2 regions of the Proteus penneri genome follow, and region 1 is predicted to be linked to the other one. Evidence: predicted binding sites of a transcription regulator. Region 1 holds the regulator's gene; the other holds the start of a gene.

Region 1 (16,806 bases):
ATATCAAATGCCTGGGGTTGATGTGAATGTAGGTGAGTTATCATTAGGATTACGTTTAGCGTGCCTGACGGATAAACAAGTTTGTATTGATACATTGGCGACACGCGATGTGGTTGTTAATGTTGATACTAGTGCTTTCCCACCCTCTGAAGAAACCCCACCATCAGAACCTTTAACTGAGCTCAATGCTCCGTTACCTATCTATTTAAACTCGCTCTCATTAGAAAATACGCATGTGAAGATTGACGATATGGCAATCTCGTTGGATGAGTTTAAAACCGGTGCGCAGTGGGAAGGTCGCCAAGTTACATTAAATCCAACCGTCATTAATGATTTGCTGGTGGCGTTACCCAAAACGCCAGAAGAAGGTAGTGTTGAAGCGGTTGCCCAAGATGTAAAAGAAGTCGCAACTGCAAAACCTAAAGCTGAACCTAAAACACCGGAAGAAAAAGAACAAGCATTAGCAGACACAATTAAAACGATTTTTGCTAAGCCATTATTAGCTGAATTACCGGAAATTATTATCCCTGTAGATATCAATATTGAAGGTATTGAAGGTAAGCAATTACAAGTAAGTGGGGATACCCCAGTTACCATCAATCAATTATCTTTTGAGGCAAATACCCAAGGCGAGCAAGTTAATCTCACTAAATTACGTGTTGATGCACCAGAAGGTGAGGTCAGTTTAAATGGGGGGATCACGCTTGATAAACAATGGCCTGTTAATTTAGATATCAACGCAACCATTCGTGATGTTGTGGGGCTTGAAGATTTTAAAGATCAAAAAGCCACACTTTCTTTGCAAGGTGCGTTACTCGAAGAACTTAAACTCGCCCTTTCTTTAACAGGAACGGTTACAGCAACCCTTGATGCTCAAGCCGAATTGGCTAAGCCTCATCTTCCTTTAAAACTGACGCTAGAGAGTCAAAAAGTACGTTGGCCATTAACTGGTGATGTACAGTATCAACTTAATGACACTCGATTACGCTTGAATGGTCAGACCGATAACTATGATCTTTCATTACGCTCTGATATTGAAGGTCAGGAGATCCCGCCAGCAAAATTAATGCTGGATGCGAAAGGGAATGAAGAGAAAATAGAGCTAACGCGTTTACGTTTAGCCGCTTTGCAAGGTCATGCCGATATTACTGGTGTCGCTGATTGGAGTAAGGCAATTAGCTGGAATGCATTGCTCACTATTTCGGGAGTTAATACCGCAAAACAGTATCCTGATATACCCGCTAAATTAGATGGGCGTATCGCTACAACGGGAAGCCTGTATGGTGGAAGTTGGCAATTACGTGTTCCTGAAATTACCTTAGATGGTAATTTCAAAAATAATTTAATTAAGGCAAGGGGGAATGCGTATGGTAACGATTCTGGGCAATGGAATATCCCTCAACTAAAACTCATTCTTGGTAAAAATAACCTCGATATTGAAGGGCATTTAGGTGATAAGTGGGCATTAGATGCCAATATTAATGCTCCTGGTTTAAATGGTTTTGTTCCTGGGTTTGCGGGCGTTATTAAAGGGAAAGTGAATATCCGCGGTGATATGAACAAACCTAAGATTATCGCTGATATCAATGCTCATGGTATTAAATGGCAAGATCAAGTCAGTGTTGAATCCATCACTATCAAAGGTGATGTTCAATCGGACAAAGAAATTGGTGGTAAGTTAGCTATTACTGCTCGTCAGTTAAAACAAGCCGATTTAGTTATTCGTAATTTAACGTTGAATGCTGCTGGTACAGAAAAACAGCATAAACTCACGTTGAAAATGGATGGCGAGCCTGTTTCTGGTGGGCTGACATTAGCTGGATCATTTGATAAAGAGAAACAACAGTGGAAAGGAACGCTAAATAATACAGCTTTTGATACGCCTGTGGGTGAATGGCGTTTAAATAAAGCCATGGCGCTGAATTTGTTGGCAGAAAAGCAAGAGATCACTATTGGCTCTCATTGCTGGGTGAACCCAAATGCGCAAGTTTGTGTTCCTAAAGCGATAACCGTGGGTGAAAGTGGAACTGCTGCAATTACGCTAACACGTTTTGACTTAGCAATGATAAAGCCATTCTTACCACCTGAAACTTCTGTTCAAGGCCTATTTACAGGGGACGCCACTGCAACATGGAACTCAAAAGGCGGATTACCGAAAGCATCTGTCAATCTAAAAGGGCAAGGTGTTGCGGTAAAACAAAATATTGAAGGAACAATTTTACCTATTGATTTTGATGCTATTACCTTAAATGCGGGTATGAATAATGGTAAAGCAACATTGCAATGGCTGATTAGTATTGCGGGTAATGGTGACTTTAAAGGTAATGTACATGTTGCCGATCTTGAGAAAAATCGCCAACTATCAGGTACGGTTGATATTGATAATCTGACATTAGATTTAATCAAACCGTTCTTAGGTAAAGGTGAAATTGCTCAAGGGAATATTGGCGCTCAATTACGTTTAGGAGGAAGTGCTCAATCGCCACTGTTATTTGGTCAATTTGGAATTAATCAATTAAAAGTGGTTGGACATTGGATCCCATTTGATATTACGAAAGGTAATGTTGATGTTCGATTCAATGGAGCAACATCGGATTTAGGTGGCAGAATTGAAACGCCAGAAGGTTATTTAAATCTTACTGGGAATGCAGATTGGCGTAAGTTAGATGAATGGCGCGCAGTGGTCGCTGCTAATGGTAATAAGCTACGAGTGTCATTGCCTCCAATGGTGCGTATTGATGTTAATCCTGATTTAGTGTTTGAGGCTAACCCTCATTTACTGAAACTAGATGGTCGTATTGATATCCCTTGGGCTCGTATTGTGGTTCAAGAATTACCGGAATCAGCGGTATCGGCATCTTCTGATGAAGTCATGCTAGATAAAAACCTGCAACCTATAGCACCAAAAGAGACATCGATTCCAATTCAAAGCAATTTAGCGATTAATATTGGTGATGATGTGACACTGGACGCATTTGGACTTAGAGCCCGATTGACGGGAACACTTAAAGTCAATCAGAATAAACAAGGGCTAGGTTTAAATGGGCAAGTTGATATTCCAAGAGGGGAATTCAAAGCCTATGGACAAGACTTACAAGTACGTAAGGGACAAATCTTGTTCTCTGGACCTGTTGATCAACCTTACTTAAATATCGAGGCTATTCGTAACCCAGATAATACCGCAGATAATGTCATTGCGGGGGTTCGAGTAACAGGGCTTGCTGACCAGCCTAAAGTGGAAATTTTCTCTGAGCCGGCTAAAACACAACAAGAAGCATTATCTTACTTGTTAAGAGGCGAAGGTCTAAGTAGTGGTGATGCTGATTCATCACAAATGACAGCAATGCTGATAGGATTAGGCGTTGGTCAGAGTGGTCAGCTTGTAGGGCGCATAGGTGAAACCTTTGGTGTTTCGGATTTAGCGCTTGATACACAAGGTGTGGGGGATAGCTCACAAGTTGTGGTCAGTGGTAAGATAACGAACGATCTACAAGTGAAGTATGGAGTGGGTATATTTGATTCGCTAGCGACGTTAACCTTACGTTATCGCTTGATGCCCAGGTTGTATTTACAAGCAGTGTCTGGTATGAATCAGGCAATAGATCTGCTTTATCAATTTGAGTTTTAAATTATATGCGAATTATTGTTTATGGTAGTTTACGGCGAAACCAAGGCAATCATCACTGGATGACCTATGCACAGCTTTTGGGTGAGCATAAATTAGTGGGATATAAACTCTATGATTTAGGGTTTTACCCTGCGGTTATTGAAGGTGAAGGAGAGATAGAGTGTGAAGTTTATCGGATAACGCCCTCTATCTTGACAGAGCTTGATGAATTGAAAAAGAATGATCAGGATTACAAGCGACAACTGATATCAACGCCTTATGGCAGTGCTTGGATCTACCTTTATCAAAAGCCTGTGGATGGTTTACGTGAAATAAAAAGTGGTGACTGGTTAAAGCGCCACGAAGAAGAGTAATAAGCAAATTTTAGCTATTACGATAGATGACTTAGTAATGATAAAAAAGCGCGATATTTATATCGCGCTTTTTTATTTTTAGTGAAACTATTATTTTCTATAAAATTAATCATAAACTTTAATTTTTATTATTACTTTACTATTTATAGTAGAGGTAGTCATATATTCTAATATGTATATTTATTTATATTGTTTTAAATTTAAGTCGGTAATTATTTATTTAAAATTTATCTATAATGATATGAAAATTATTAATAGTAGACCTGATTGACAACAAAATAAATTTAATGTTAAAACAGTCTTGTTTGAGAGGGAAAGAGATAATTATCCTATTATTAATATAGTGAAATAAGGTAATTTTATGGATAAATTAAATGATATTACTCAACTTTATAATAATCCACCAAAAGATTTAAAATACAATATAGTAAATCATCGTTTTACTGATTTGATATTACAAACAAAAACTGTAACAACAGATGCATTAGATAAACTAGCCTATCTTGCCGGTATTAAAAATGCACCTGCAGATGATAAGTATTTAAAATTAAATACAACTAATTTAGATGAATTGAAAAAAAGTGCAAAGCTACTTGGTTATGATATCGAAATTGTCAGTATTTAATAAAAAAGCAGCCATAAGGCTGCTTTTTTAACTGCATAGGAGATAGTCGTGAATAAGGATATTAATGAACTCAATAAAAATATTAATATTGTAGGATTATACTGGATTGCTCGCTGGCGAATAAATAATGGAAAACAGCATTCTTATGTTATTCCTTTCGCAACAACCTATCCTATTAATATTGTTTACCATGGTAAAAGTGAATTTAAATATGGGCAGTACGGCATTCATCTTGGTCAACAAGATACATTAACTTTTTTAGGTGATGAGAAACAAAAGATATTGGCTAAATTTATTGATTGTCGTAAAAACTCACCAACATTTAAATCAGAATTAAGTTTTGAGATAACACCATCATCAGCAAGAACACTAATTATTCCCCCAGGGGTCGCTCATACTTTTTCTTATCTAGAGAATGTTTTTACCTTAAATAGCTACTCTCTTTTTTTACCCACTATCGAGCAATTCGCAAGTGAAACACTAAATTGGTCACCTAATAATGATGTGATAAACCTTCCTGAAAATATCGATATTAATGAGATTGAAGGCTATGAACCAATGACAGAAGAAGCTTCTGCACTGGTCTATCATCGGATTGCCGAGATACAACAACAGTGGTTAAGTCAACATCGATTCCTACACTCTGAAACTCGCAAAATCCGCTTAGATAATGGTGATGAGATTAATTTACGGTTTCGAGAGAAAATGGTAGATACTCAAAAACAACAATTACCTACATCGACTATTTTAGGCGTGGAATTTCGCGAAATGGCGACCCTACATACTGGCAAAGAGAGTGGTATTGTCCCATTAACGCGACAATCCCCTATGTATCTGGTTGAGCATGGTCATGAGGATTATGATTTTGACTCTTATGGATTACATTTAGGGCAAGAAGATCATTTAACTTTTTTAGGAAAGGCTTCTAGTGAGATAACATTAAAACTTGTCGATATGCGAGAAGGCTCAGCCACTCTATTTTGTGAAGATGAAATAACGTTCAAGCCTTTACCTAATATGGAATTAGTGATCCCCTGTGGGGTAGCTCATGCACTGTTTAATATGGCTAATATCATTACAGTTAATCGGCCTGTTATCTATTTAGACAAAGAAAAAGAATATATTCCGGGACATGATGTTATCGACTGGGAGATCACTAATAAAAATTATCAATCTTATCGTGTTAATAAAATACCAGCAGATTTAAGCTATTATCAATTCCTTGTTTCTAAACAACAAGAATTAATGAAACATAAGCCCACTCATCATACCCCAAAATCGATTATTGTTTATGATGAAAATAACCAGCCTATTAAAGTATTAATTAAAGAAAAGGTGTAACTTCTATTATGCGTGTTGTCTTTTTTTATATGCTTTTTCTGGTGTTAAGTGCTGATGGTTTAATGGTTTTTTTAACACCTGTTATTGTTTATCAATTAACAACAAGTATTGAGTATACAGGATTGACATACGCCTTATGGTGGTTACCACGCATTTTTTTAATACCACTTATTGGTCAATATATTGATGCCTTAGGTGTTCGCCCTATTTCTATTATTTCCGATAGTAGTAAAATTATTGGTTGTTTATTTTTATTAACTTCAGGTTTTTCCTCTGATTTAGTTATTGCAATTAGTTTTGGATTAGTAGGAAGCTTAATTTCTATTGGTAATTCACAGACACTGATTTCATATGAAAAAATTATTGCATTAATGAGCCACCATAAAGAACATCATATTAATATAATGTCTAGAATGGATTTTTTTGGCATGATCATCGGTCCATTAATTGGTATGTTATTTATTGATTATGGTTACCATTATTTACTTATTATTCCTTGTCTATTCTATTCCATTAATGCAGTATTTTTTTTATTCTTTTATCTAGAGCCAAAAGAGAACCAATCCACCACTCAACTAAATAGCCTAACAAAGGCATTACGAGTGACTAAAAGAATGGTGATTATTTTCACGTCTCCTATTTTGATTTTTTCTATTTTTATTGCTATCGGCAATAATATGTTTGACGGATTAATTGAGTCGAGTGGTACTGCATTAATTGATCAATCGATGAGCTTACCCATTAAATACTATGGCTTTATTGATATATCTGCGGGGATCTGTGGTGTAATAGGAACCTACTTATATGGTTATTTAACCCACTATTTAAATCGAAAGTTATTAATGTCTCTATCGATTTTCATCATCACAATAAGTTCTTCTTTACTAATTATTTTTCAAAAAGATATCACTATTTTTGTTATCTTTTATGCCTTATCCATTATCGGTAAGGTTTTTTCAGGGAATATCTTACGGATGTTAAGAATAGAAATTATTCCTGTAACACAATTAGCCAGTATTTCCTCACTAATTATTTTATTTAATCAATTGATATTGCCTATTATTGGGGGGGTACTCTTTTTCTCCACAGGGAATGTTTCGACAGTCTATACATTGATGATAATCGCCATGGCGATCACCTTGATGAGTGGCATAATGCTTATTATGCGGTTAAATAATCAAAATTGATAATCATAAAATAAGCCCACATTTATTGATGTGGGCTTATTTTTGTTAAGCAATCAACAGATTGTTTATCAAGCTAATTCTCATTGCACAGAATTATTTTTTAGCGCGCTCGAAAGAAGACAGAATTTCAGCTTTAGCTGCTTCTACGCCTTCCCAACCGTCAACCTTAACCCATTTGCCAGTTTCTAAATCTTTATAGTGTTCAAAGAAATGTTTGATCTGTGCTTTTAACAGTTCAGGCAAATCGTTCACATCTTTAATGTGATCGTATTCTTTGCTCAGTTTTGTGTGTGGAACTGCAACCAGTTTCGCATCTTCACCTGATTCGTCAGTCATTTTCAGTACGCCAACAGGACGGCAACGAATAACTGAACCTGGTTGTAATGGATATGGAGTTGGAACCAGAACGTCTACTGGATCACCATCTAAAGATAACGTGTTGTTAATGTAACCGTAGTTGCATGGGTAGAACATTGCAGTTGACATAAAACGGTCAACAAACAGTGCGCCACTTTCTTTATCCACTTCGTATTTGATAGGATCAGCGTTTGCTGGAATTTCAATAACAACATAGATATCTTCTGGTAGTTCTTTACCAGCAGGAACATGATTCAGGCTCATAAAAAATTTCCTATAAAAAATAATTTTACGTGGCCTGTAGTATAGCGAAAAGTTTTTAACAATACCCGTTTTTTGCCAAACCTGTTGCGTTATGATGCAAAAATGAGCAGTAAATAAAAAGAGACTCTATTTCTAAAGATGAAAAAACCGGACGAAAGAGAAGCCCGGTTTATCTATATGGCGATATGGCGATGGCGACTAAGCCAATGAATTATTCTTCGTCAGGATATTGCGCCATAAAGCTTTCAGCTTGTTCAACCATCGATTTAGTCCCTACAAAGAAAGGCATACGTTGGTGAAGTTCTTTGGGTTCGATATCAAGAATACGTTCTTTACCGTTACTTGCTTTACCGCCAGCCTGTTCAGCTAAGAACGCCATTGGATTGCATTCATACAGCAAACGTAATTTACCAGTAGGGTGGCTTGCCGTACTTGGGTAAATATAAATCCCCCCTTTCAGTAAGTTGCGATGAAAATCAGCAACTAAAGAACCAATATAACGTGTGGTATAAGGGCGATTTGTTGCAGCATCTTGTTCTTGGCAATATTTAATGTATTTTTTTACACCTAATGGGAATTTGATGTAATTACCTTCGTTGATTGAGTACATATTTCCTGTTGGTGGAAATTGTACACTTTCATGAGATAAACAGAATACACCTAAAGAAGGATCATAAGTAAAGGCATGAACACCACAACCTGTTGTATAAACTAACATGGTTGATGAGCCATAAACGACATAGCCAGCAGCTACTTGACGATGACCTGGTTGTAAGAAGTCATCTAAGGTCACTGATTGGCCAATAGGTGTAATACGGTGGTAAATAGAGAAAATAGTACCGACGGAAACGTTTACATCAATATTCGAAGAACCATCTAATGGATCCATTAACACGACATACTTAGCATTTTCAGCACGATCACCTTCAAAGATAACAATATCATCTTCTTCTTCTGATCCGATACCCGCAACTTCACCACGTGCTTTTAATGCAGCCTTGAGCTTCTCATTCGCGTAAAGATCCAGTTTCATCTGGGCTTCACCTTGAACATTAGAAACACCGTTAGTACCAAGAATATCGACTAACCCTGCTTTGTTGATATCACGGTGAATAATTTTAGCCCCAAGCTTAATTGCTGAAAGTAATGCCGTAAGTTCACCAGTTGCATGGGGAAAATCTTGTTGTTTCTCGACGATAAATTCGCCTAATGTTTTCATGACGCAGGTCCTGAATGTGAGTGGGTAAAGTAAAAAAGGAGGAAAAACTCCTTGGTGGTGGCAAGTTTAGCCAAAGAATTGGATGATTCAAAGGTTAATCCGTTTCTTATCTGCTTTTTGATCGTTAGAATAGTGACCAACTTCATGCTATTGGACAGAAATTCATGCACATTCATATTCTTGGTATTTGTGGCACCTTTATGGGAAGTCTTGCCATTTTAGCTCGAGCGAAGGGACATAAAGTTACAGGCTCTGATGCTAATGTCTATCCACCCATGAGTACTTTATTAGAAAATCAGGGAATTGAATTGATTGAGGGGTATGACCCTAAACAATTAGAACCTGCTCCTGACATGGTGATTATTGGTAATGCGATGACACGAGGAAATCCTTGTGTTGAAGCTGTACTTGAAAAAGGTCTGCCTTATACTTCAGGCCCTCAATGGCTACATGATTATATTCTACCTGAACGTTGGGTATTAGCGGTTGCAGGAACTCATGGTAAAACTACAACAGCAGGTATGTTGGCTTGGGTTTTAGAAGATTGTGGTTATAAACCCGGTTTTTTAATTGGTGGCGTACCGGGTAATTTCCAAGTGTCAGCACAGTTAGGCGAAAGCCCCTTCTTTGTGATTGAAGCAGATGAGTATGACAGTGCTTTCTTTGATAAACGCTCTAAATTTGTTCATTATTCTCCACGCACGCTGATTTTAAATAACCTTGAGTTCGATCACGCCGATATTTTTGATGATTTAGCTGCAATTCAAAAACAATTCCATCATTTAGTTCGTATTGTCCCTGGCTCAGGGAAAATCATCATGCCTGACAATGATATGAATTTAAAACAGACTATTGGCATGGGATGTTGGAGTGAACAAGAGTTCACGGGAGAAACTGGGGATTGGCAAGCCAAAAAACTCAGTAATGACAGTAGTCATTTTGAAGTATTTCACAAAGATGAGCGAGTCGGAGAGGTGTGTTGGGGGCTTTCGGGTGAACACAACATGCAAAATGGCTTAATGGCGATTGTTGCAGCGCACCACGTTGGTGTTTTACCTGCTGATGCTTGTGAAGCATTGAATAAGTTTATTAATGCGCGTCGTCGCTTAGAGCTACGTGGTGAGGTTAACCAAGTCAGTGTTTATGATGATTTTGCACATCATCCCACAGCGATTTTGGCAACACTTGAAGCGTTACGTAGTAAAGTCGGTGGAACGGCTCGTATTATTGCGGTGTTAGAGCCTCGTTCAAATACCATGAAAATGGGCATTAGTAAGGATGATATCGCTCCAGCATTAGGTCGTGCTGACGAAGTCTTTTTATTCCAGCCACCGAATATTCAATGGTTAGTGAGTGATATTGCAGAGCATTGCGTACAGCCAGCTCGTTGGAGTACCGATCTTGATACATTAGTGGATATGATTGCGAAAGAAGCACAAGCGGGCGATCATATTTTGATTATGAGTAATGGCGGCTTTGGTGGTATTCATGAAAAACTACTTGCAAAATTAGCACAGCCTAAAGATCTTGATAATCCGTATTAGAAATAAGAAGCCACTGAAAATTCAGTGGCTTACTTTTTGAAGCGGTATAGAGACGAATTATAATTCCTGATCAAACAGATTCAGAATAGCGTCTCGTAATTCTTCTGTGGAAAATCCTGGTGCTGGTGTTGAAAAAATAGTGTCATCACCCGCAATACTGCCAAGGATCCCTTCTGCTTTACCTAATGAATCTAGTAAACGTGCAATAAGTTGTGCCGCACCCGGACTCGTTCTTATTACTACAACAGAATGGTTATGATCGATATCGAGTACCAGATTTTTTAATGGGCTACTTGCTGTTGGTACACCAAGCTCAGTAGGAAGGCAATACACCATTTCCATTTTGGCATTACGGGTTCTTACTGCACCAAATTTTGTTAGCATGCGAGAGATTTTGGACTGATTAATATTATCAAATCCAGCCTCTTGTAATGCTGTCACAATCTCGCCTTGTGAACTGAATTTTTCTTCTTTCAGCAGGGCTTTAAACGCTTTAACCAAGTCTTCTTGCTTAGAAGGAACGCGCATAGTTCACCTTTAGTGAGTTATCAATAACCTGTGTATTATGCAGAGAAGTGAATTTTTATGCAACATAAGACGAAGGAAGGTGAGTGATGGCCTCCTCAAAATTGTAAATTAGAATGTATTGCAAAAAAAATTTATTTACAGCGTGTGAATGTGATAATTTAAGTAAAGTAAAATATTTGTTAATTAACTGATAAGCTTAAATGATTATCATAAGGATGATGGTGTACTTAACACTTTATCATATTTATTGAAATTATTTATCAAAAGAGTGTCCGCTATCTCATTAACAGATAAGCATTTTGTTTAGAATAACCAAAGTATTATTTTTCACCGAAAATGCCTTATTATGCAATATCACTGTTAAATAATTGTTTTTTTAAAGGTGAATTGCGTAATAGTGAGTATCTCGAAGGCGTTCCACTATCTCGTAAACTAAGGAGTATCAGAATGAAAGTAGCAGTTCTCGGTGCAGCAGGCGGTATTGGTCAGGCACTGGCGCTTCTTCTTAAAAATCAGCTTCCAGCTGGTAGTGAACTCTCTTTATATGATATCGCTCCCGTCACACCGGGTGTTGCAGCTGACTTAAGCCATATCCCGACTCAAGTTACTGTAAAAGGTTTTGCGGGTGAAGATCCTTCCCCTGCGCTAAAAGGCGCTGATGTTGTTCTGATTTCTGCGGGCGTTGCTCGTAAACCAGGCATGGATCGTTCAGATCTTTTCAATGTTAACGCTGGTATTGTGCGTAACCTAATTGAAAAGGTTGCAGAAAATTGCCCGAAAGCACTTATTGGTATCATTACTAACCCAGTGAATACAACCGTTGCTATCGCAGCAGAAGTGCTTAAGAAAGCAGGCGTTTACGATAAGAAACGTCTTTTCGGTATCACTACACTCGACATTATTCGCGCCAATACCTTTGTTGCAGAACTAAAAGGTAAAGATCCACAAAAAACCAACGTTCCTGTGATTGGTGGACACTCTGGTGTGACTATTCTTCCTCTACTTTCTCAAGTTGACGGCGTTTCATTTAGCGATGATGAAATTGCAGCGTTGACTAAACGTATTCAAAACGCAGGTACTGAGGTTGTTGAAGCAAAAGCGGGTGGCGGATCTGCAACATTATCTATGGGGCAAGCAGCCGCACGTTTTGGTCTTTCATTAATTCGCGCTTTAAATGGCGAGAAAAATATTATTGAATGTACCTATACAGAAGGCGATGGAGAATATGCCCGTTTCTTTGCACAACCTATTCTTTTAGGTAAAAACGGTGTAGAGGAATATTTATCTATTGGCAAATTGAGTGATTTTGAAAAGCAATCTCTAAATGGTATGTTAGATGTATTGAAAAAAGATATAATTCTTGGTGAAGAATTTATTAATAAATAAATAAAGAAATACTTATTTTTGCTATAAAAATAATGCAAATTTAAATAAAAACCGCTGATACTATATCAGCGGTTTTTTTTATTAATTATAATGCCTGTAATTATTAGTTAATTATTAGTTTTGATACGAATCTTTCGTTCAAGTAATTCTCCTGTTTCAGGATGGAAATAACGGCTAGGCCAAATTTCACTAGGAGCTACACCAAGATAGTCTGCAATGATTTTCTCTCCTTTAGGCCAAGGTCGTGACAGTGCATTAGCGAGAGTTGAAGAGCTTAACCCAGCTTTGCGAGAGATGGCAGCAAGTGTTGTTCCTCGTTTTCTAAGTGCGGCAATAATATCGGCAGGATGCCAATCAGATTTCCTTGAAATCATTTTTAATCCTTTTTCTATAAAATTGATTGCTGTGTTAGTGGTATAAATAACAGTTTATTAGAAATGTCCTAAAGCATTTAAACTGATTATTTAGAAAATAAAATAACATTATTTTTCTAAAAAGATTTCTGATTTTTTTCTTAATAATTTCTTTTTTGAAGTTGATAACAATTTTAGAGAAACATAATGAAAAAAGAGTGGTATACGGCAAAGGAATTGACGGGTATAGGTGGATTACCTAAATCACCACAAGGTGTAAATTCAAAAGCGAGACGCGAGTCTTGGCAAAAACAGAATGTAAAAAATAAGCAAGGTAATGGTGTTGAATATCATTATTCTTGTTTACCAGAAGAAACATTAATTGCTCTAGAACTTTATGAGCCATTAGCACATTACAAACTAAATAAAAAAGAGGAGCCACTCGTTATCTGGGTGAAAGCATTCCAACAACTAAATGATGGTGAACAAAAAACATTAACAGAGCTGATATTGCGGGATGGTATTAGAAGTTTTTTAGAAAAATTCGTTAATGATTAGGTGATTTTAAAGAATCTATTATTGCGTTATCCGCAACAGATATCTATCTGACTAACCTCTTAGTTGAATGTGAGATGAGATCATGAAAAAAGAATGGTATACAGCGAAAGAATTAGTGGGGCTTGCGGGGTTACCTAACTCCCCACAGGGAGTTAACTTGATGGCGCGTCGTGAAGGATGGGAAAACCGTCGTAAACGTGGCGTGCAGGGTAAAGCTGTCGAGTATTCCGTAAAAAGTCTGCCTGATGAGGTGATTAGTGTGCTCGCTGCACATGAACCTCCAGCAGAGTATTTATCTAAACGTCAGGATGCCTTTTTGATTTGGGTTGAAGCCTATTATCAATTGACTAAATCAGAACGAGAAAAGATTGTGAAATTCGTACTGCGCGAAGGGCTAGCAAAGCTTATTAGCTATATTGATGCGGATAATCAAGATGCTATCGAACGAGAAAACGAAGAAGTTCTCAATAAATTAAAAAGCCCACCAGAATCGATGTAGTCGCTCTAGCGGGCTTCTTTACATTATTACATTAATGTTATGATTGGCGTTGCACAGCGACGTGAGCAAGCCCAATAAGTGCATCTTTATATGGTGAGTTAGGTATAATTGATAAAGCTTCAATCGCTTTGTCTGCTTCTTCTTCTGCTTTTTGACGGGTATATTCCAAAGAGCCGCACTGTTTCATAGTATTTAAAACAGTATCCAATAAATGACGGCCATTACCTTGCTCAATGGCTTGGCGAATTAATTTGGATTCTTCTTCATTGCCATTATGCATAGCATGAAGTAATGGCAACGTTGGTTTACCTTCATCGAGATCATCACCAGTGTTTTTACCCAACTGGTTGTTATCTGCATCATAATCAAGCAAATCGTCAATGAGCTGAAAAGCAGTCCCAAGATAACGACCATAATCTTGGAATGCTTTTTCTTGCTCAGGCGTTGCACCCGAAAGGATTGCTGATGCATGAGAAGCGGCTTCAAAAAGACGAGCTGTTTTGCTGTAGATAACTTGCATATAGTCATCTTCAGAAATGTCAGGATCGTTACAATTCATTAGCTGTAAAACTTCACCTTCAGCGATCACATTGGTGGCGCTAGACATTAATTTTAGTACACGCATCGAATCAAGATCCGTCATCATTTGAAAGGATCGTGTATAAATAAAGTCGCCAACAAGTACACTAGCAGCATTGCCAAAGACAGCATTTGCCGTTTGTTTTCCTCTGCGCATATCAGATTCATCAACAACATCATCATGTAACAATGTTGCAGTATGAATAAATTCGATCAGCGCGGCGACCGAGATATGTTTGTCACCTTGATAGTCCAATGCTCGTCCAGTGAGCACAGCGATCATTGGTCGGATCCTTTTACCACCACCACTAATGATGTAGTAACCAAGTTGGTTTATCAAAGAAACATCTGAATTAAGCTGGTAAAGGATTGCCTCATTTACCGCAGTCATATCAGCGGATGTTAGTTTTATAATAGATTCTAAATTCATGTTTTTTCGACTTTGGCTCGCCAATGAGCGCGTTATTATTAATAAAAAATGATCATGCCATAGATTTTACTCTCTTATAATTTAGATTGTACTTTAAAAATGGCTGAAATAAATATCGTGTAAAAAACTCTTTTTTTTAACGCTAGTTTGCGATCTGTACTTGTCATCGGCACTAAATTTGCGTAGAATTCGCGCCCTATGTGAATATTTTAATTGTGCACTCAAATTATACATATTGGGAGTGTGCGGAAAGCGGAGTTTATATGTACGCGGTTTTCCAAAGTGGTGGTAAACAACACCGAGTCAGCGAAGGTCAAACTATTCGTTTAGAGAAGCTGGAAGTAGCTACTGGCGAAACAATCGAGTTTGATACTGTAATGATGGTCGCTAATGGCGATGACATTCAAATTGGCGCTCCAATCCTTGCGGGCGTTAAAGTTAAAGCGGAAGTGGTTGCTCACGGTCGCGGCGATAAAGTTAAGATTGTTAAGTTCCGTCGTCGTAAACACAGCCGTAAACAACAGGGCCACCGTCAGTGGTTTACTGATGTTAAAATCACTGGTATCGCTTAAGGTTTAGGAGAGTAGTTCAATGGCACATAAAAAGGCTGGCGGCTCGACTCGTAACGGTCGTGATTCCGAAGCAAAACGTCTGGGTGTTAAACGTTTCGGTGGTGAAGCTGTATTAGCAGGTAGCATCATCGTTCGTCAACGTGGTACTAAGTTCCATGCAGGTACTAACGTTGGTTGTGGTCGTGACCACACCCTGTTTGCATTAGCTGACGGAAAAATTAAGTTCGAAGTTAAAGGTCCAAACAACCGTAAATTTATCAGCATCGAAGCTGAATAATTACTGGTCCTTTAAGCACCGAGTCAAAAGCCCTGCAAATCTGTTGCGGGGCTTTTTATATTTAAAAAAGGCCATCTCTGGGTAATTTCGGCCATCCAGCACGTTAATGGCTACTATACGGAGTAAAATCATGAAATTTGTTGATGAGGCCAAGATCCTAATCGTCGCGGGCGATGGTGGTAACGGCTGTGTGAGCTTTCGTCGCGAAAAATATATCCCTAATGGGGGACCAGACGGTGGTGATGGTGGTGATGGTGGTGATGTCTACATGATTGCGGACGAAAACCTCAACACCTTAATTGATTACCGTTTTACAAAATCTTATCGCGCAGAACGTGGTGAAAATGGTCACAGTCGTGACTGCACCGGTAAGCGTGGTCAAGACATTACAATTAGTGTTCCTGTTGGAACACGCGTCCGTGATTTAGCTACTAATGAAATTATTGCTGACTTGACTGTCCATGGTCAAAAGCAAATGGTTGCTAAAGGTGGCTTTCATGGTTTAGGTAATACTCGCTTTAAATCTTCGGTTAACCGTGCTCCACGCCAACGTACTATGGGTACTCCGGGTGAATCTCGAGAAGTTCTCTTAGAGCTAATGTTATTAGCCGATGTAGGTATGTTAGGTATGCCGAATGCGGGTAAATCCACATTTATTCGTGCAGTATCAGCAGCAAAGCCTAAAGTTGCTGATTATCCATTTACAACGTTAGTACCAAGCCTAGGTGTGGTGCGTATGGATAATCACCAAAGCTTTGTGGTTGCAGATATTCCCGGATTAATCGAAGGCGCTGCTGATGGCGCAGGTCTTGGGATCCAATTCTTAAAGCACTTAGAACGCTGCCGTGTGTTATTACACTTGATCGATATTGATCCTATTGATGGATCAGATCCTGTGGAGAATGCAAAAATTATTGTCTCTGAACTAGAGAAATACAGCGAAAAATTAGCACAGAAGCCACGTTGGTTAGTGTTCAATAAAGTTGATCTTCTTGATGCTGAAGAAGCAAAAGAGAAGGCAAAAGCAATTGTTGAAGCACTGGGTTGGGATGAAAACTATTATATGATAGCAGCCATCAACCAAGAAGGTGTAAAAAAACTTTGCT
Region 2 (16,806 bases), 170 kb from region 1:
TAATATTCACCTAATAACGCATTATTTTTATGAAATTCTTTTGCTGGATCTGTATCAAAGGTTTCATGGCCGATGGCTTTAACTTTTCGCTCTTCAAATAAGAATTTTAATGCATCAAGACCCCAGCCAGGAATTTGATTCTGGCCTTCCTCATTTTTATTATCCATCGCTTCTTGTGATGGCCAACGTTTGCTCCAATCTGTGCGTAAAGCAACAAAAGTACCTGCTTCAATTTCACCGTATTTTTCTTCAAACTCAAGAATATCATCTTTAGAAAATGAAAAATTCGCATCAATATTTGCACGTTCAGATTGGTCAATAACTATCAAAGGCAACACTAACTCTTTAAGTTCTAGTTCATGCAAATAACGAGTATTAGGCACAAAGTGGCAAGGGGCATCAATATGTGTACCGTATTGACCCGGAAAGGTAAATTGTTGCGCGAAAAAACCATCTTGATAGTCAAAAAGAGTTTTGAAGTTAGCGGGATCGAACATAAAAAAATGGGGTGAATCTTTATCAAAACTATGTGTTAAATCGACCCATTTTTTAGATTTTATGATAGAAAAAGCATTAATTAATTCATTTGTCATCGGCTTCCCCTGTCTGATAACGGAAATAGTGATCTAAGTGTTCTAGATATTTACATTGATTTTATTTTGAACAACGATGGTTTGCTTTATTGACAATGATCATAAAGAGAAAACGAAATAAAGCATCGACCTATTTGGTAATAAAAGTCTTAATCTGACAGAGTGAGTAAAAAAAGATAGGAAAAATAAGGTATGAGATAGAGTAATTCGTTATAACACATGGGGGTGAAAAATTAAAAAATGGTAAAATCTACCAGACAATTTATCAATATTAAAAAAAATCATCTAAATTTCTCACCAGATAAATTTTCACGTATCTCCCTCTTTCTAGTAAAAAACTCTTCGTAGTAGATAAGAAACGAAAAAATGTCCTTATTCTTGATAAAATTGAGTTAGAACAGCGTGAATATTAGTCATTCTTATAACACTAAAGCCGTAATTAAATTTCAGAAAAATCCCCCAAAACGATTATTTTCTGATATGAATAGTAGGCTAAGTAAAAAAAGCAGTGTGGCTTATCACAAAAATCAAAATAAAGTCACATCAGAAATGAAAGTTAATTACACAACTGGGAGGACATGACTTTTCTGATAGGAAGATGCATGTTGTTACCGCCACAAAGACAAGGTCAGGAGTCTCATGAATCAACAATATTCTGCTATGCGTAGCAATGTCAGTATGCTTGGCAAGCTACTTGGAGATACGATAAAAGAAGCACTTGGTGAAGAAATTTTAGATAAGGTTGAATCTATTCGAAAACTATCTAAATCATCACGAGCAGGTAATGAAGTGCAGCGACAAAAGCTGTTACTCACGTTACAGAATCTCTCTAATGATGAATTATTACCCGTTGCTAGAGCATTCAATCAATTCTTGAACCTGACGAATGTAGCCGAACAATACCATAGCATTTCACCTCATGGTGAAGCTGCGAGTAATCCGGTGGCATTGGCGAAATTAATCTCTCGACTAAAAGATAAGAATTTTACCGACGAGCAATTAAAAGAAGCCGTAGAGCAAATCTCTATTGAGCTGGTATTAACGGCACACCCAACCGAAATTGCACGTCGTACACTTATTCATAAGTTGGTTGAAGTGAATACCTGTTTATCTCAACTCGATCACGATGATTTAGCGGATTACGAGCGTACTAATATTATGCGCCGTCTGCGCCAGTTAGTGGCCCAATCATGGCATACTGATGAAATTAGAAAAATTCGCCCAACACCAATTGATGAAGCAAAATGGGGTTTTGCGGTTGTTGAAAATAGTTTATGGGAAGGTGTCCCTGCTTTTTTACGTGAATTTAATGAGCAGCTTAAAGAATCCATTGATTACAACTTACCCGTAGAAGCTTCTCCTATTCGTTTTACCTCATGGATGGGCGGAGACCGTGATGGTAACCCAAACGTTACAGCTGAGATCACACGCCACGCTTTGCTATTAAGCCGTTGGAAAGCCGCTGATTTATTCTTAAATGATATCCAAGTTCTTGTTTCGGAACTTTCGATGACAGAAAGTACACCGGAACTGCGTGAATTGGCGGGTGGTGCTGATGTTGCAGAGCCTTATCGTGAAATAGCTAAACAATTGCGTACTCGCTTACAAGTGACCCGTGATTATTTAGAACAACGCATTAAAGGCCAACAATCTTTGCCACCGGAAGGATTATTAATTGATAACGCAGAGCTTTGGGAACCACTGTATGCGTGTTATCAGTCACTGACTCAGTGTGGTATGCGTATTATCGCTAATGGGCAGCTGTTAGATACATTACGTCGAATCCGTTGTTTTGGCTTACAGCTAGTTAAGCTTGATATTCGCCAAGAAAGTACTAATCACACAGAAGCGCTCTCTGAATTAACACAATATTTAGAACTTGGTGATTACGCGAATTGGTCTGAAGAGCAAAAACAAACATTCTTATTGGAAGAATTAAACTCTAAGCGTCCTCTTATTCCGACGAATTGGCAACCTAGTGCCCCAACACAAGAAGTCTTTGAGACTTGTCGTGTTATTGCGCAATCACCTAAAGACTCTATCGCTTCTTATGTCATCTCAATGGCAAAAGTGCCTTCTGATGTATTAGCTGTAAAGCTATTATTGAAAGAAGCGGGTGCGGATATCCGATTACCTGTTGCCCCGTTATTTGAAACACTTGAAGACTTAAATAACGCTGAAAGCGTGATGACTCGTTTGTTTGATATTCCTTGGTATCGCGATTTAATCGATGATAAACAAATGGTGATGATTGGTTATTCAGACTCAGCAAAAGATGCGGGTGTGATGGCGGCATCATGGGCGCAATATCGTGCTCAAGATGCATTAATCAAACTTTGTGAAAAATCAGGTGTGACATTAACACTATTTCATGGACGTGGCGGTACGATTGGTCGTGGCGGTGCACCCGCTCATGCGGCATTACTTTCTCAACCACCGGGAAGCTTGAAAGGTGGCCTGCGTGTGACGGAACAAGGCGAAATGATCCGCTTTAAGTTTGGGTTACCACAAGTCACCATCAGTAGCCTTGCTCACTATGCAGGTGCAATCTTAGAAGCGAATTTATTGCCACCACCAGAGCCCAAAGCCCCTTGGATTGAAGTGATGGATTCATTGTCTGACGTTTCTTGTGCGATGTATCGTGACTATGTACGAGGGGAAGAAGACTTTGTGCCTTATTTTAGAGCAGCAACCCCAGAAGGTGAGTTGGGCAAACTACCATTAGGTTCACGTCCTGCAAAACGCCGTCCTACCGGTGGTGTTGAAACGTTGCGCGCTATTCCGTGGATCTTCGCATGGACTCAAAACCGCCTAATGTTACCTGCTTGGTTGGGGGCTGGAGCCGCATTACAACATGAAATTGATAGCGGAAAACAAGCGGTATTAGACGATATGTGTGAGAACTGGCCGTTCTTTAATACACGTATTGCGATGTTAGAGATGGTGTATGCGAAAGCAGATTTATGGTTAGCGGAATACTATGATCAACGCTTAGTAGACGAACGTTTATGGCCATTAGGCGCAAAATTGCGTCAGCAACTTTCTGATGATATTAAGAGTGTCTTGGCAATTTCAAAAGATGAACACTTAATGGCAGATTTGCCATGGGTTGCTGAATCTATTGCACTGCGTAATGTATATACTGATCCATTGAATGTGCTTCAGGCTGAATTATTACAGCGCTCTCGTACTCATAGCGAGTCTGATCCGCGTATTGAACAAGCACTAATGGTTACTATTGCAGGTATTGCTGCTGGTATGCGTAATACAGGCTAGAGTCATCAGTATTTAAAAAGAAAAACAGCGCTGAATAACAGCGCTGTTTTTTTATCTCTTATTACTACTATTGATTTTATTTTTTTGCTTTTTCATAAGACTCAATCGCTCTTATTCGTGCTTTGGCGTGATCAACTATCGGTAATGGATAATCAAGAGGATTATTGGTTTTTGCCGCCCATTCGTGAGGTGTGTGAATATATCGGCTCGGCACACTGGCTAGCTCAGGAAGCCAATGACGGATAAATTCGCCATCGGGATCGAACTTACGGCCTTGGGTTGTGGGATTGAAAATTCGAAAATAAGGTACGGCATCCGTTCCTGTTGATGCAGCCCACTGCCAACCCCCATTATTTGATGCAAAATCACCATCAATGAGTTGTGACATAAAATAACGTTCACCCCAACGCCAATCAATCAACAAATCTTTGATAAGAAAACTTGCTGTGAGCATACGTAAGCGGTTATGCATCCAACCTGTTTGGTTAAGCTGTCGCATTGCAGCATCAATAATAGGAAAACCTGTTGAGCCTTGAGTCCAAGCATTAAATTCATCTTGGTTGTTACGCCAATTGATTTTTTCTGTCCAAAGCTGAAAGGCAATGTGTTTACATAAATTAGGATTTGCCACAATTAAGTGTTGGTAAAATTCTCGCCAAATAAGTTCATTAAACCAAACAAATGCACCCGATGTATTGTTTTCTAAGAAATTAGGTTCAGTTTGGTAAAGGCGATTAAAACATTGGCGAATAGACAATAATCCAATTGAAAGATAAGGGGATAATCGACTTGTACCATCAACAGCAGGGATGTCTCGCCATTTTGCATAATGTGGCACGCTTTCGTAACAGAATTGTTTTAAGCGTTTAAGTGCCTCTTCTTCAGTGGAGATAAAAGAGAGCGAGCTTGTATTTTCAAGTGAAAATAGTGGTGCTTTTAAAGGCGATACCGCTTTTTGATGTGTTCTTATCTCTGGGATAGGTAACGAAGCGTTATCTTGTGAAACAAAGAGCCGCAAAAATGCATTTCTAAAGGGAGTAAAAACCTTGAACATCTCTCCTTGTTGGGTAACTACATTACCTGGTGGAATAAACACATTGTCATGATAAGTATAAACGGTTGTCTTATTCTTTAGTAACTCAGTGACTTTTTTATCACGGCGTTGTTCATTAAGGGCATATTGGTGATTGAAAAAAAGCGCAGTGACGTGATGTTGTTGGCAATACTCAGCCACTTTATCGGCTGCATTTGAATAAGTATCGCTAATTACTATTGTCAGTGGAATATTGAGTTTTGCTAGTGAAGTTGAAAGATCCAGCAACGCATTATGAATAAACGCCTGACATGACAAAGCCATATTATGGGCTTTCCATTGTTCAGGCGTTACGGTGAAAATAGCATGCACCTGTGCTTGTTTATCTTGGCAAGCGTGAAAGAGTGCCTTGTTATCTGTCACTCTTAAATCATGACGAAACCAAACTAAATGAACAGGGGACGGGTGCATGTAACCTCTCTTAATCTAACTTAGGATGTTGATCGATAAGGGATTGGCGTTTTTTCTGTAATGCTTCGATTTCTGCTTCAATATCTTCAACACGTTGTTCGATATTATCATAATGTTCAGAGAGAATTTCTTTTGCCTCTGATTTATCTGATGCCGCAGGTGTTGCACCTCGTAAAGGTTTATTTGCAGTTTCGATCATCTTGATACCGGTTATCAAACCGACAACAGCGACAATCATCAGATAATAAGCTGGCATATATAAATCACCGGTTGCTTCAACTAACCAAGCTGCTGCTGTTGGTGTGGCCCCTGCAATTAATACTGAAATATTAAAAGCAATTGCTAATGCACTATAACGAATATGGGTTGGGAAAATAGCCGGTAAGATTGATGCCATAACCCCAGTAAAACAGTTGAGTAAAACTGCAAGAATTAATAATCCTAAGAAAATTAAACCGATTTCATCACTGTTAATCATCATAAACGCAGGGTAAGCAAGGACAAACAAACCAATACTGCCACCAATAACAAACGGTTTACGGCCAATTTTATCACTCAATAACCCAATGACAGGTTGTACAAACAACATACCTATCATAATCGCGATGATGATCAGCACACCATGGTCTGCCGAATAATTTAAGTTATGAGATAAATAACTCGGCATATAAGTTAATAACATATAGTAGGTAACATTAGTGGCAATCACCAAACCTACACAGACGGTTAAGCTTTTCCAATATTTTGATGCAATTTCACGTAATGAAACACGAGGTGGATCTTGGATAGATTTACGATCGTCGCTATTCATTTCATCGACGTGTTGTTGGAATGCTGGGGTTTCTTCTAAAGCATGGCGTAAATATAGACCAATAAGACCTAATGGTAATGCTAAGAAGAATGGGATACGCCATCCCCACTCATGGAATGCTGTTTCTCCAAGGATAGTCGAGATAAGTACAACAACACCTGCACCCATAACAAAACCAGCAATAGAACCAAAGTCTAACCAGCTTCCCATAAATCCACGTTTACGGTCGGGTGAGTATTCAGCAACGAAAATCGCAGCGCCTGAATATTCACCACCAATAGAGAAACCTTGTGCTAATTTAGCGAGTAATAATAAGACTGGTGCCCAAATACCGATAGTTTCATAAGCAGGAATAAGACCGATGGCAAATGTACTGAGTGCCATAATGATGATGGTAACAGATAACACTTTCTGACGACCAAATTTATCCCCAAGCATCCCAAATACGACACCCCCTAACGGTCTTACAAGGAATGGTACTGAGAATGTGGCAAGGGCAGCAATCATCTGTACACCGGGTGATGCGCCAGGGAAGAATACTTGACCTAAGACATATGCAAGGAAGCCATAGACACCAAAGTCAAACCATTCCATGGCATTACCTAATGCTGCCGCCGTAATCGCTTTTTTAAGCTTACTATCATCAATAATAGTTATATCATTGATTCTTAGCGGTTTGTTTCTTTTTTTCTTCATTTTCATATTAAGTGACCTTTATTAAGGTATTCGTAATTTCTTGTTGTTCAATTAATTAAAAGAAATGAAGTGACTATTTGTTAGCGAGAAGAATGAGTAATAAAAATTCACTAAAAAACAGCTTACTTCTACTAAGTTTAAATTTAAATAGTGGTATTAAGCTAATAGATAAGAGAATATTTATTAAGTATAGATGAGATTGAATAAGATATTAGAATGTTTTCTTTGTTGTTTTGATATAACAAAACAGAGCCTCTAAGTATTAAAACCTGATCAATATCATAACGTAATTCTGCTTTTCTGTAAAATTTATGGCGTTATTGACGGGTTATTTGCGTTAAGGCAATTGAAAGCTTCGCAAAAATAAATGAAAAAACAAATTTGTTTTTTGTTTTAATAACAGTGTGTTATATCCTTTTTCTGTTTTTTTGATTCAGGCTAACGCATTTATATGAGCATTGTGCATAATACAAAGATTGATAGATAAGTAGAAAATAATAACACCTTATTTTGCTTTATTATTCTTTCGAATAGTTAAAGTGAATGTGTGGATAATAGAATAGATCTCGCTATTCTTATTATAAGATTAAATCAAGATAGTATGACGAGATATCACGACAGAAATATTAAAGATAGTTTATCTAGTGCTCATATTTAGAATAAAAATTAATAATTAACCGCGCATTTGTGCAAATTAACCCGGGTACCTCTATGAATATTAATCAACTGAAAAGCTTTGTTGAAGTCGTAAAAAATAATTTCAACATTACTAATGCGGCTGAAAAACTCTACACCTCTCAACCGACAATCAGTAAGCAACTAAAAATATTAGAAGATGAGCTCAGTGTGTCACTGTTTGTGCGTAAAAATAATAATTTATTAGCATTAAGTCCGATGGGTAAAGAAGTCCATAAAATTGCTTGTGATATTCTTGGGCAAGTTGATCGAATCAAAAGCATTGTGGCTGAAGAAGATCGTAATAAAAAAGTCGATTTACATATTGCGACAACACACACTCAAATACGTTATTCATTGCCGAATGTGATTGATCATTTTCGTCACTATTACCCTAATATTTCACTACATTTTCATCAAGGCGCACCAGCTCAATTAGCAGAAATGGTTAAAAACGGCGATGTGGATTTTGCTATCGCAACAGAGTCTATGCACCTTTATGAAGATCTGATTACATTGCCTTGTTACCGCTGGACTCGTAGTTTATTAGTTCCTTATGATCATCCTCTTGCCTTATTGAAAGATGATGAGCAGGTTACTATCGAACAAATGGCAGAGTATCCATTGATTACCTATGTTTTTGGTTTTACAAGAGGATCTAAATTAGACAAGGTATTTTATAAAAATAATCTTAAGCCCAAAGTAGCATTAACAGCGACGGATACAGAGATTATTAAATACTATGTTAAGCGACATTTAGGTATCGGTGTTATTGCCACCGCCTCTTATGATGAGACTGAAGATGGTGACGCATTAAAATGTATTAATATCGATCATTTAGTGCAACCGAGTTACACCCATATTTGTGTCAGTAAACATACCCATATGAAAGATTATATGCATGAGTTTATTTCTCTTTATGCTCCTCACATTGATAAAAATATTATTCAGATGCCAGAACAGTGGGGAACACAATGGCACAGTAAAGAGGTCTACCAAGGATTACCTGATTTACGTTCAGTCAATGTGAATAATAGTGTTGCAGAATAGAAGTCAGAATAAAAAAAGCCCGTTTTTTGCGGGGGCAATAACGGGCTTAAGGCAGAATAATAAGAGTTTAACGAGTCAGAATATTAACAAAAATCTGAGCACCGACTAGTAAACAATCATCATCGACAAAATAAGGATTTGCGTGAAGGTAATTATTAATACCTTTCGCTTGATTACCACTTCCTAAGAAGAACATGGCACCGACTTTACCTTTTGTGGCATTAACCATATAGCTAAAGTCTTCACTGCCTGTCATTGGCTTACCGTTTGATTCAATATTCTCTTCAGGTAAGAATTTACGCATTGCATCTAATAAATGCTGATGTGCAGTTGGATGATTGACAACTGCAGGGTATCCGCTATAGCTTAATGTGGTTTTAAATCCACCCGCTGTACTACGAGCCACAATTTCATCAAAACTCGCTTTTAGTACTTGGTCGGTATTTTCATCCATAGAACGGATCGTACCGCGAGCTTGTACGTGATCAGCTAATGCATTAGGGATTGTTCCCCCATTGATCATGCCACAACCAAAGACTGCTGGGCTAAATGGATCTGTCTTTTTCGCAACAACATAATCCATATAATCAATTAAGCGAGTGGCTTCACGAATGGCATCTAAGCCTTTGTGTGGTGTTGAACCATGTGCAGAAACGCCATAAACATCTAATGTCCATGCAGAGCCATAAGATGACATCACACCATCATTAAAGCGAACACAACCCGTTTCAATGGCGGCATCGTTATGGAGTGCATAAGTTTCATCAACGCCTTCCATGCAACCGAGTTCAACCATTTTTTCAGCGCCAGGTACACGCATATCTTCTTCAGCCATTTGGAAAATAAAGCGAACGTTCGCGCTCATCTCTTCTTTATTTTCGGCAAGATACTTGGCACTGGTTAATGCCATGGTCATATGAGTATCGTGACCACAGTTATGTGCACAACCTTGGTGAACTGAACTATGTTCATTATTCGTTAAGTCTGGCATTTCTAATCCGTCCATATCAGCACGGATAGCAATTAATGGAAATTCAGCATTAACAATTAAGTCTGCTGTGAAACCAGTATACCCATCAAAAGTTTTAATTTGATAACCAAAACTTTCCATTAATTCACGGCAATACTTTGATGTCTTATATTCTTCACCTGATAACTCAGGTATTTTGTGCAAGTCTTGTCGTGTTTTTTTACTAAAGTCATTTAATTGAAAGAGTTTTTCACTGACATTATAAATATTATTCATTAGATAACTCCCTGGATCGTAAATCCAATTTGCGCGACGATTGATGCTCCAAAGAAACAACAAGTTGAAACAATCATGAAAATAAGAATAACTTTCCATGACATTTTCTTAAGTTCTTCTAATTGACCACCAACAGATAAACCAGCAAATGCTAATAAAGGCACACAACAAGATAAGAAAGAGACTTTACCAATAGAACTAATAAAGAAATCTCTTACTGGTGTTTCGGGTAAACAAATAAGTATCCCAATAATTGTTGCATAAGCAAATGTTGGTAAAGATGAAGGTAAATAATGTTTTGCAACGAGTGAAATAAATACCACTAATGACATAGCAATAAAGCTATCCCACATTGCATAAAGAGCGATCCCTGATGTTAACGTCTGAGTAAACATTGCCAGTAAAATAGCAACGAATACAAATTTCATATCAATAATTATATTTTTCATGCAGTTTTGCCTCTGGTGAAAATTTTATAAATTTTTTCTGAAAGAGGTAAACCTAAATAGGTTAATGACAGTGCGCCAAGTGCTGATGATAATAAGTTAGATGCAGCGGCAACACTTAATACTTGCTGTGCTAATGTTTCATCAAGACCATTAATTAACGCACCTGATGCAGCACTTAACATGGAACCAGAACCCACGCCAGAGCCTGCAGCAAGTGCAAGTGGGTGTAATCCGGTTAATGGCGCAATACTACCTAATACGCTAAACCACAAAGTACCGATAACAGAACCACATAAATAGATGGCTAATACGCCAATATATTCTTGTGAGCCTGTACCAAATTTACCTTGAATTACAGCAATAGAAGGTTCACGGCTAATAGACGAACAAGCACCAATTGCACGACGACCAAATCCAAATTTAATCGCTAATGGAACTGCAATTAATACAGGTAATAAGTTTCCGAGTTCCTGAACAAATAAAGGAATACCGACACTTAAAATCATTTTAATATTAGGAACAATCATTCCTGCATATTGTGTACCTAAAATAAGTAGGCTGAAACCTACCATTTTACCGCAGAAGCCTTCTTCTTTTTCTGTAAATAATTTACCCCATACTTTAATTTTTTTACGGGTAAATCCAGCAGATATACACATACCAATAATTACAGCAAATAACATTGGTAAAATAGGTATTACCGCAATGCCAATCTTAATTTCTTTTTTACCAATGACATATTGTGAAATAAAAATTAAGAAAAGGACTGCCAGAATACTAATAAAGAAAACCTTTATCGGACTTCTACTTTTGTCCATCCGTTAATCTCCGTTGAAAAATAATCAGGCTTTATTCTAGAGGACAAAAAGCAAAAGGTAGCGTGACCAATGTCATGTTTATTTCATACCTCTTTTTCATGGAGCATGAAATAATGCAATGGTAATAAATTTATTAACAAATAGAGGAAAGTTAAATTTTTTAATAAAGACAGTGAGTAAGGCTGAAATGAGTCAGCTTAATTGTTAATAAAGATGTAATGAGAAAAATAATAATTAAAAATTATTTTAATTATTAAAATAATCCTATAATAAAATTTTGTCTACACTTTAGTAAATAATAATACGTTATTAATGAGATATATTCTTATTTGGTGCGGTTATTATAAATTTAATGAATGTATTTGAAAGTGATATTTTATTCTTTGTATTTTTAAGGGCGGATCTTATCTTCACAGTGACATTATAACGATTGGTGTTATTCTTTATATTTGAGTTAGTAAGATTATTTTCTCTGCAAGCTGGTGAGGAAGAGAGATAGAATATGGGAAGGAAATAAATGTAGCTCGCAGAGAGGCACAATTCACCCAAAACTGAGGAAAAACATCACCATGAGTAAGCAAACAGTTGCAACCTATATTGCTAAAGTACTCCATAATGCAGGTGTAAAACGTATTTGGGGCGTGACAGGAGATTCTCTCAATGGATTAAGTGATAGTTTGCGAAAGATGGGAACGATTGAGTGGATGGGAACTCGCCATGAAGAAGTTGCTGCTTTTGCTGCAGGAGCAGAGGCGGCAGTTAATGGCCAATTAGCGGTTTGCGCAGGCTCTTGTGGGCCGGGAAATTTACATCTTATCAATGGGCTTTTTGATTGCCATCGTAATCATGTTCCTGTGTTAGCCATTGCTGCACATATTCCTTCTGCTGAAATTGGTAGTAATTATTTTCAAGAAACACATCCGCAAGAACTTTTTCGCGAATGTAGCCATTATTGTGAATTAGTCTCAAATCCAGAGCAGATCCCTCAAGTGCTTGCTATTGCAATGCGAACCGCTATTTTAAAAAAAGGGGTCTCAGTTGTTGTTTTACCGGGAGATGTTGCACTAAAACCAGCTCCAGAAGATGCGCATGAAAACTGGTATCCGTTGCAGTCTCCACTCATCATGCCAAATCGTTTCGAAATCGAAAAATTATCTGATGCATTGAATAATGGAAAAAATATCACCTTAATGTGTGGTGCTGGATGTGCTCAAGCTCGTGATGAAGTGATTAAACTGGCTCAAACATTAAAAGCGCCTGTTGTACATGCATTGCGAGGGAAAGAATACATTGAGTGGAATAACCCCTATAGCGTGGGCATGACAGGATTAATTGGTTTTTCATCGGGTTATCATGCGATGGAAAATGCTGATACGTTAGTGCTATTAGGTACGCAATTCCCTTATCGTGCATTTTATCCATCAAAAGCCAACATTATCCAAATCGACATTAATCCAAGTAGTATTGGTTCGCATTGTCATGTTGATATGGCGATGGTTGGCGATATTAAAGCCACTCTGAATGCGATACAACCTCGTTTAAAAGAAAAAACAGACACAGCTCATCTTGATGCTTCCTTAAAACATTATGCCAAAGCACGGCAAGATCTGGATGCACTTGCACAACCTAGTGAGCGTGAGCTTATTCACCCACAATACTTGGCACGCCGATTAAGTGAACTGGCAAATGATGATGCCATTTTTACCTGTGATGTCGGAACACCAACAGTATGGGCCGCCCGTTATGTTGGGATGAATGGAAAACGTCGTTTACTGGGCTCTTTTAATCACGGCTCTATGGCAAATGCGATGGCTCAAGCCATTGGTGCACAATCGTTAGATAGAAAACGTCAAGTTGTGGCAATGTGTGGTGATGGTGGATTTACCATGTTAATGGGGGATTTTATCTCGTTAGCGCAAATGAATTTGCCAGTGAAAGTAATTATTTTTAATAACAGCGTATTAGGTTTTGTGGCGATGGAGATGAAAGCTGGTGGTTATTTAACGGATGGCACAGATTTGCATAACCCAGATTTTGCTGCTATTGCTAATGCATCTGGTATCAAGGGTATTCGCGTTGAAAACGGTGAAGATCTGGATCATGCACTTAAAGAAGCCTTTGAACATGATGGCCCTGTAATTGTGGATGTGGTAACCGCAAAACAAGAGCTTTCTATGCCTCCTGAAATTAAATTTGAACAGGCTAAAGGCTTTAGTTTGTATATGATGAAAGCGATTATTAATGGTCGTGGCGATGAAATCGTTCAACTAGCCAAAACCAATTGGTTACGTTAATCGTTTTATTTAAAGTATAAATAGTAGATAAATAGATCAAACCCTATCAACATAAGACGATAGGGTTTTTTATTATTGCGCTTTCTCTGCTAAACAGAAGTTTTCAATTAGTTGCCCCATTAATTCACGAGTTGGTTCAATAAATGCCATATCAATAAATTCATCAGGCTGGTGGGCTTGTTCAATAGAACCTGGGCCCAAAACTAAGGTAGGGCAGAGATCTTGAATAAACGGCGCTTCAGTACAGTAATTCACCGTTTGCGCTTTCTCACCTAATAGTTTTTCGATTACGGCGACCATTTTATGATCGGTGGGGCACTCATAACCGGGAATAGGATCATGTAGCGCTTCAACACTTAAACGCCCCGGCCAACGTGCTTTTACGGGCGCTAACGTTTCGTGTAGTAAATCATCTAAATCTTGCAATGTAAGTCCAGGTAATGGGCGAATATCCATATGTAATTCACAGCAAGCACAAATCCGATTTGCTGCATCACCGCCATTAATATAACCAAAGTTCATGGTGGGATAAGGGATTACAAATGCAGGGTTGTTATAGCGCGTTTTTAGCGTATCGCGCAGTGTACTCAGGTGAGTAATGGATTCATGCATTAGCTCAATCGCGTTCACACCTTTTTCTGGATCGCTAGAATGTCCTGATTGTCCCGTAATGCGTATCGCATTCGATAAATGCCCTTTATGAGCACGAATAGGTTTTAGGGATGTTGGTTCGCCAATAATGGCAAAATCAGGGCGGATTGCGGTATGAGCGGCAAAATAACGTGCCCCTGCCATAGAGGTTTCTTCATCTGCGGTAGCAAGAATATAAAGAGGATGAGTTAACGTTTTAGTATCGACATCCCGCAATGCATCAAGAATAAAGGCAAAAAAGCCTTTCATATCCGCAGTGCCTAAGCCGTATAACTTATTTTCTTTCTCTGTCAGTGTAAAAGGATCTTGTGTCCAACGACCTTCATCAAACGGCACTGTGTCAGTGTGGCCACAAAGTAATAACCCGCCTTTGCCTGTTCCTAATGTTGCTAAAAGGTTAAATTTTCCTCGAGTTTCAGGTACAGGTTGAATTTCAATTGAAAAACCTAATGTTTCCAACCAATTAGCAAGCAAATTAATCAGTGATTCGTTGCTTTGATCGTTCTTAGCATCTGTAGCACTGATAGAGGGCGTTGCAATTAATTGACGATAAATCTCAATAAATGTAGGTAATTTAATATTCACTGTTGACAGCCTTTCTTCATAATAGTATCAATATTCATGCACTTTTTTTGAATAAAAATACATTAATCGGTTTGTGTTCATAGTACAAGGTAAGAATGACATGTTAAATACTCTGATTGTAGGAGCAAGTGGTTACACTGGCGCTGAATTAGCCGCCTATCTTCAGCAGCATCCTCATGTGAATTTGAGCAGACTGATGGTATCAGCTCAAAGTGCAGATGCAGGAAAGTGCTTTTCTGAACTTCATCCTCAATATCGTGGCTTAGTGGATCTCCCTTTAGAGCCAATGGTTGATGTTGTGAAAGCGGCTGAAAATATTGATATCGTTTTTTTAGCAACAGCCCATGAAGTCAGCCATGACATTGCCCCGATTTTTTTAGAGCAAGGTTGTGTGGTGTTCGACTTATCGGGTGCCTATCGAGTACAAAACAAGCATTTTTATCAACAATACTATGGATTTGAACATAAGAATACTGATTGGTTATCACAGGCAGTTTATGGATTAGCTGAATGGAATGCTGACATTATCAGTCAGGCGCAATTAATTGCTGTGCCAGGCTGTTATCCAACAGTTTCTCAGTTGTCATTAAAACCCTTAGTGGAAGCGGGGCTGTTAGATACCGCGCAATGGCCAGTCATTAATGCCACCAGCGGTGTAAGTGGTGCAGGTAGAAAAGCCTCTTTAACCAGCAGTTTTTGTGAGGTGAGTTTGCAACCTTATGGCGTGTTTACTCATCGTCATCAACCCGAAATTGCAACACATCTGGGTATTGATGTGATTTTTACCCCTCACTTAGGCAATTTTGCCAGAGGGATCTTAGCCACTATCACCTGTAAGTTAAAAGCTGGCGTGACACAAGAGAATGTCAGACAAGTCTTTGATGATGCTTATCAAGACAAGCCATTAGTGCGTGTTTATGACAAAGGATTACCTGCATTAAAAGCCGTGGTAGGAACTGCATTTTGTGATATTGGGTTTGCTCAACAAGGTGAACATCTGATTGTAGTCGGTGTTGAAGATAACTTATTGAAAGGGGCTGCTGCACAAGCAGTGCAATGTATGAATATTCGGTTTGGTTTCGCTGAAACCGAATCACTTATTTAAATAATGAGTAGGGAAGTTTCATGGAACCATTAATTATCAAACTGGGTGGTGTGCTTCTTGATAACGAAGAAGCGTTAACACGGTTTTTCACCGCATTACAACAATATCGCTCAACGCATTCTCGTCCTTTAGTCATCGTACATGGTGGTGGCTGTTTGGTGGATGAATTGATGGGTAAATTGCAATTACCTGTCGTGAAAAAGCAAGGCCTGCGTGTCACACCTGCAGATCAGATAGATATCATCACAGGAGCACTGGCCGGAAGTGCTAATAAGACCTTGTTATCGTGGGCAACTCAGTTTGGGCTTAATGGGGTGGGACTTTCTTTGGGTGATGGGCAATTAGCAAAAGTCACTCAAATCAATGAAGAGTTAGGCCATGTAGGAAATGCAACTCCCGGCTTTCCTGATTTACTCAATTTATTATTAGGTGCGGGCTATCTACCAATTATTAGTTCTATCGGTATGACTGAAAAAGGTGAGCTGATGAATGTGAATGCTGATCAAGCCGCAACCGCTATTGCTGAAACATTAGGCGCTGATTTAGTCCTGCTTTCCGATGTCAGTGGCATTTTAGATGGCAAAGGTCAGAAGATTGCAGAGATGTCAGCCGAAAAAGCACAGACATTAATTGACCAAGGTATCATCACTGACGGCATGGTAGTGAAAGTAAACGCAGCGTTAGATGCGGCTAAAACACTTGGTAGACCTGTTGAAATCGCAAGTTGGCGCCATGCTGAAAAACTGACGGCACTGTTTAATGGTGTTGCAGTCGGAACCCGTATTTTAGCTTAAAAAATCACTCTAGAAATCTTATTGCTATTTGATAGTTGGCAGAATTTAAACAAATTGGGAATTGAAGGTTATCACTATGACTAAAGGTATTAAGAAAATCGTACTAGCGTACTCAGGCGGATTAGATACTTCGGCGATCATTCCTTGGTTAAAAGAGCATTACGATAACTGTGAAGTTGTCGCTTTTGTGGCGGATGTCGGTCAAAGCCGTGATGATTTAGTGGGTGTAGAACAAAAAGCATTGGCATCAGGTGCTTGC

What was found. The regulator ArgR, encoded in region 1, controls arginine synthesis, uptake and breakdown. The targets are predictions, from matches to a motif close to ANTGAATAAAAATACANT.
Region 2: argC (N-acetyl-gamma-glutamyl-phosphate reductase) is a predicted target of ArgR. The motif match lies at 14,695-14,712, and genes of this name have one in related genera.

The regions. Positions count from the first base shown of each region.
Region 1 covers NZ_CP059690.1:3,810,806-3,827,611, forward strand. Annotated here, with positions in the region: gene tamB (autotransporter assembly complex protein TamB) at 1-3,628, shown strand, start outside; gene H1225_RS17285 (gamma-glutamylcyclotransferase family protein) at 3,634-3,981, shown strand; gene H1225_RS17290 (XRE family transcriptional regulator) at 4,343-4,606, shown strand; gene H1225_RS17295 (dTDP-4-dehydrorhamnose 3,5-epimerase family protein) at 4,655-5,947, shown strand; gene H1225_RS17300 (MFS transporter) at 5,956-7,134, shown strand; gene ppa (inorganic diphosphatase) at 7,228-7,755, opposite strand; gene fbp (class 1 fructose-bisphosphatase) at 7,967-8,974, opposite strand; gene mpl (UDP-N-acetylmuramate:L-alanyl-gamma-D-glutamyl-meso-diaminopimelate ligase) at 9,139-10,518, shown strand; gene argR (transcriptional regulator ArgR) at 10,576-11,046, opposite strand; gene mdh (malate dehydrogenase) at 11,494-12,432, shown strand; gene H1225_RS17330 (helix-turn-helix domain-containing protein) at 12,540-12,806, opposite strand; gene H1225_RS17335 (DNA-binding protein) at 12,993-13,343, shown strand; gene H1225_RS17340 (DNA-binding protein) at 13,426-13,842, shown strand; gene ispB (octaprenyl diphosphate synthase) at 13,880-14,851, opposite strand; gene rplU (50S ribosomal protein L21) at 15,115-15,423, shown strand; gene rpmA (50S ribosomal protein L27) at 15,443-15,700, shown strand; gene cgtA (Obg family GTPase CgtA) at 15,831-16,806, shown strand, end outside.
Region 2 covers NZ_CP059690.1:3,638,684-3,655,489, forward strand. Annotated here, with positions in the region: gene H1225_RS16375 (cyclase family protein) at 1-593, opposite strand, end outside; gene ppc (phosphoenolpyruvate carboxylase) at 1,233-3,869, shown strand; gene phrB (deoxyribodipyrimidine photo-lyase) at 3,946-5,373, opposite strand; gene proP (glycine betaine/L-proline transporter ProP) at 5,384-6,886, opposite strand; gene H1225_RS16395 (LysR substrate-binding domain-containing protein) at 7,592-8,605, shown strand; gene H1225_RS16400 (M20 metallopeptidase family protein) at 8,673-9,851, opposite strand; gene H1225_RS16405 (hypothetical protein) at 9,851-10,300, opposite strand; gene H1225_RS16410 (DUF3100 domain-containing protein) at 10,297-11,118, opposite strand; gene poxB (ubiquinone-dependent pyruvate dehydrogenase) at 11,688-13,412, shown strand; gene argE (acetylornithine deacetylase) at 13,485-14,648, opposite strand; gene argC (N-acetyl-gamma-glutamyl-phosphate reductase) at 14,749-15,753, shown strand; gene argB (acetylglutamate kinase) at 15,774-16,547, shown strand; gene H1225_RS16435 (argininosuccinate synthase) at 16,624-16,806, shown strand, end outside.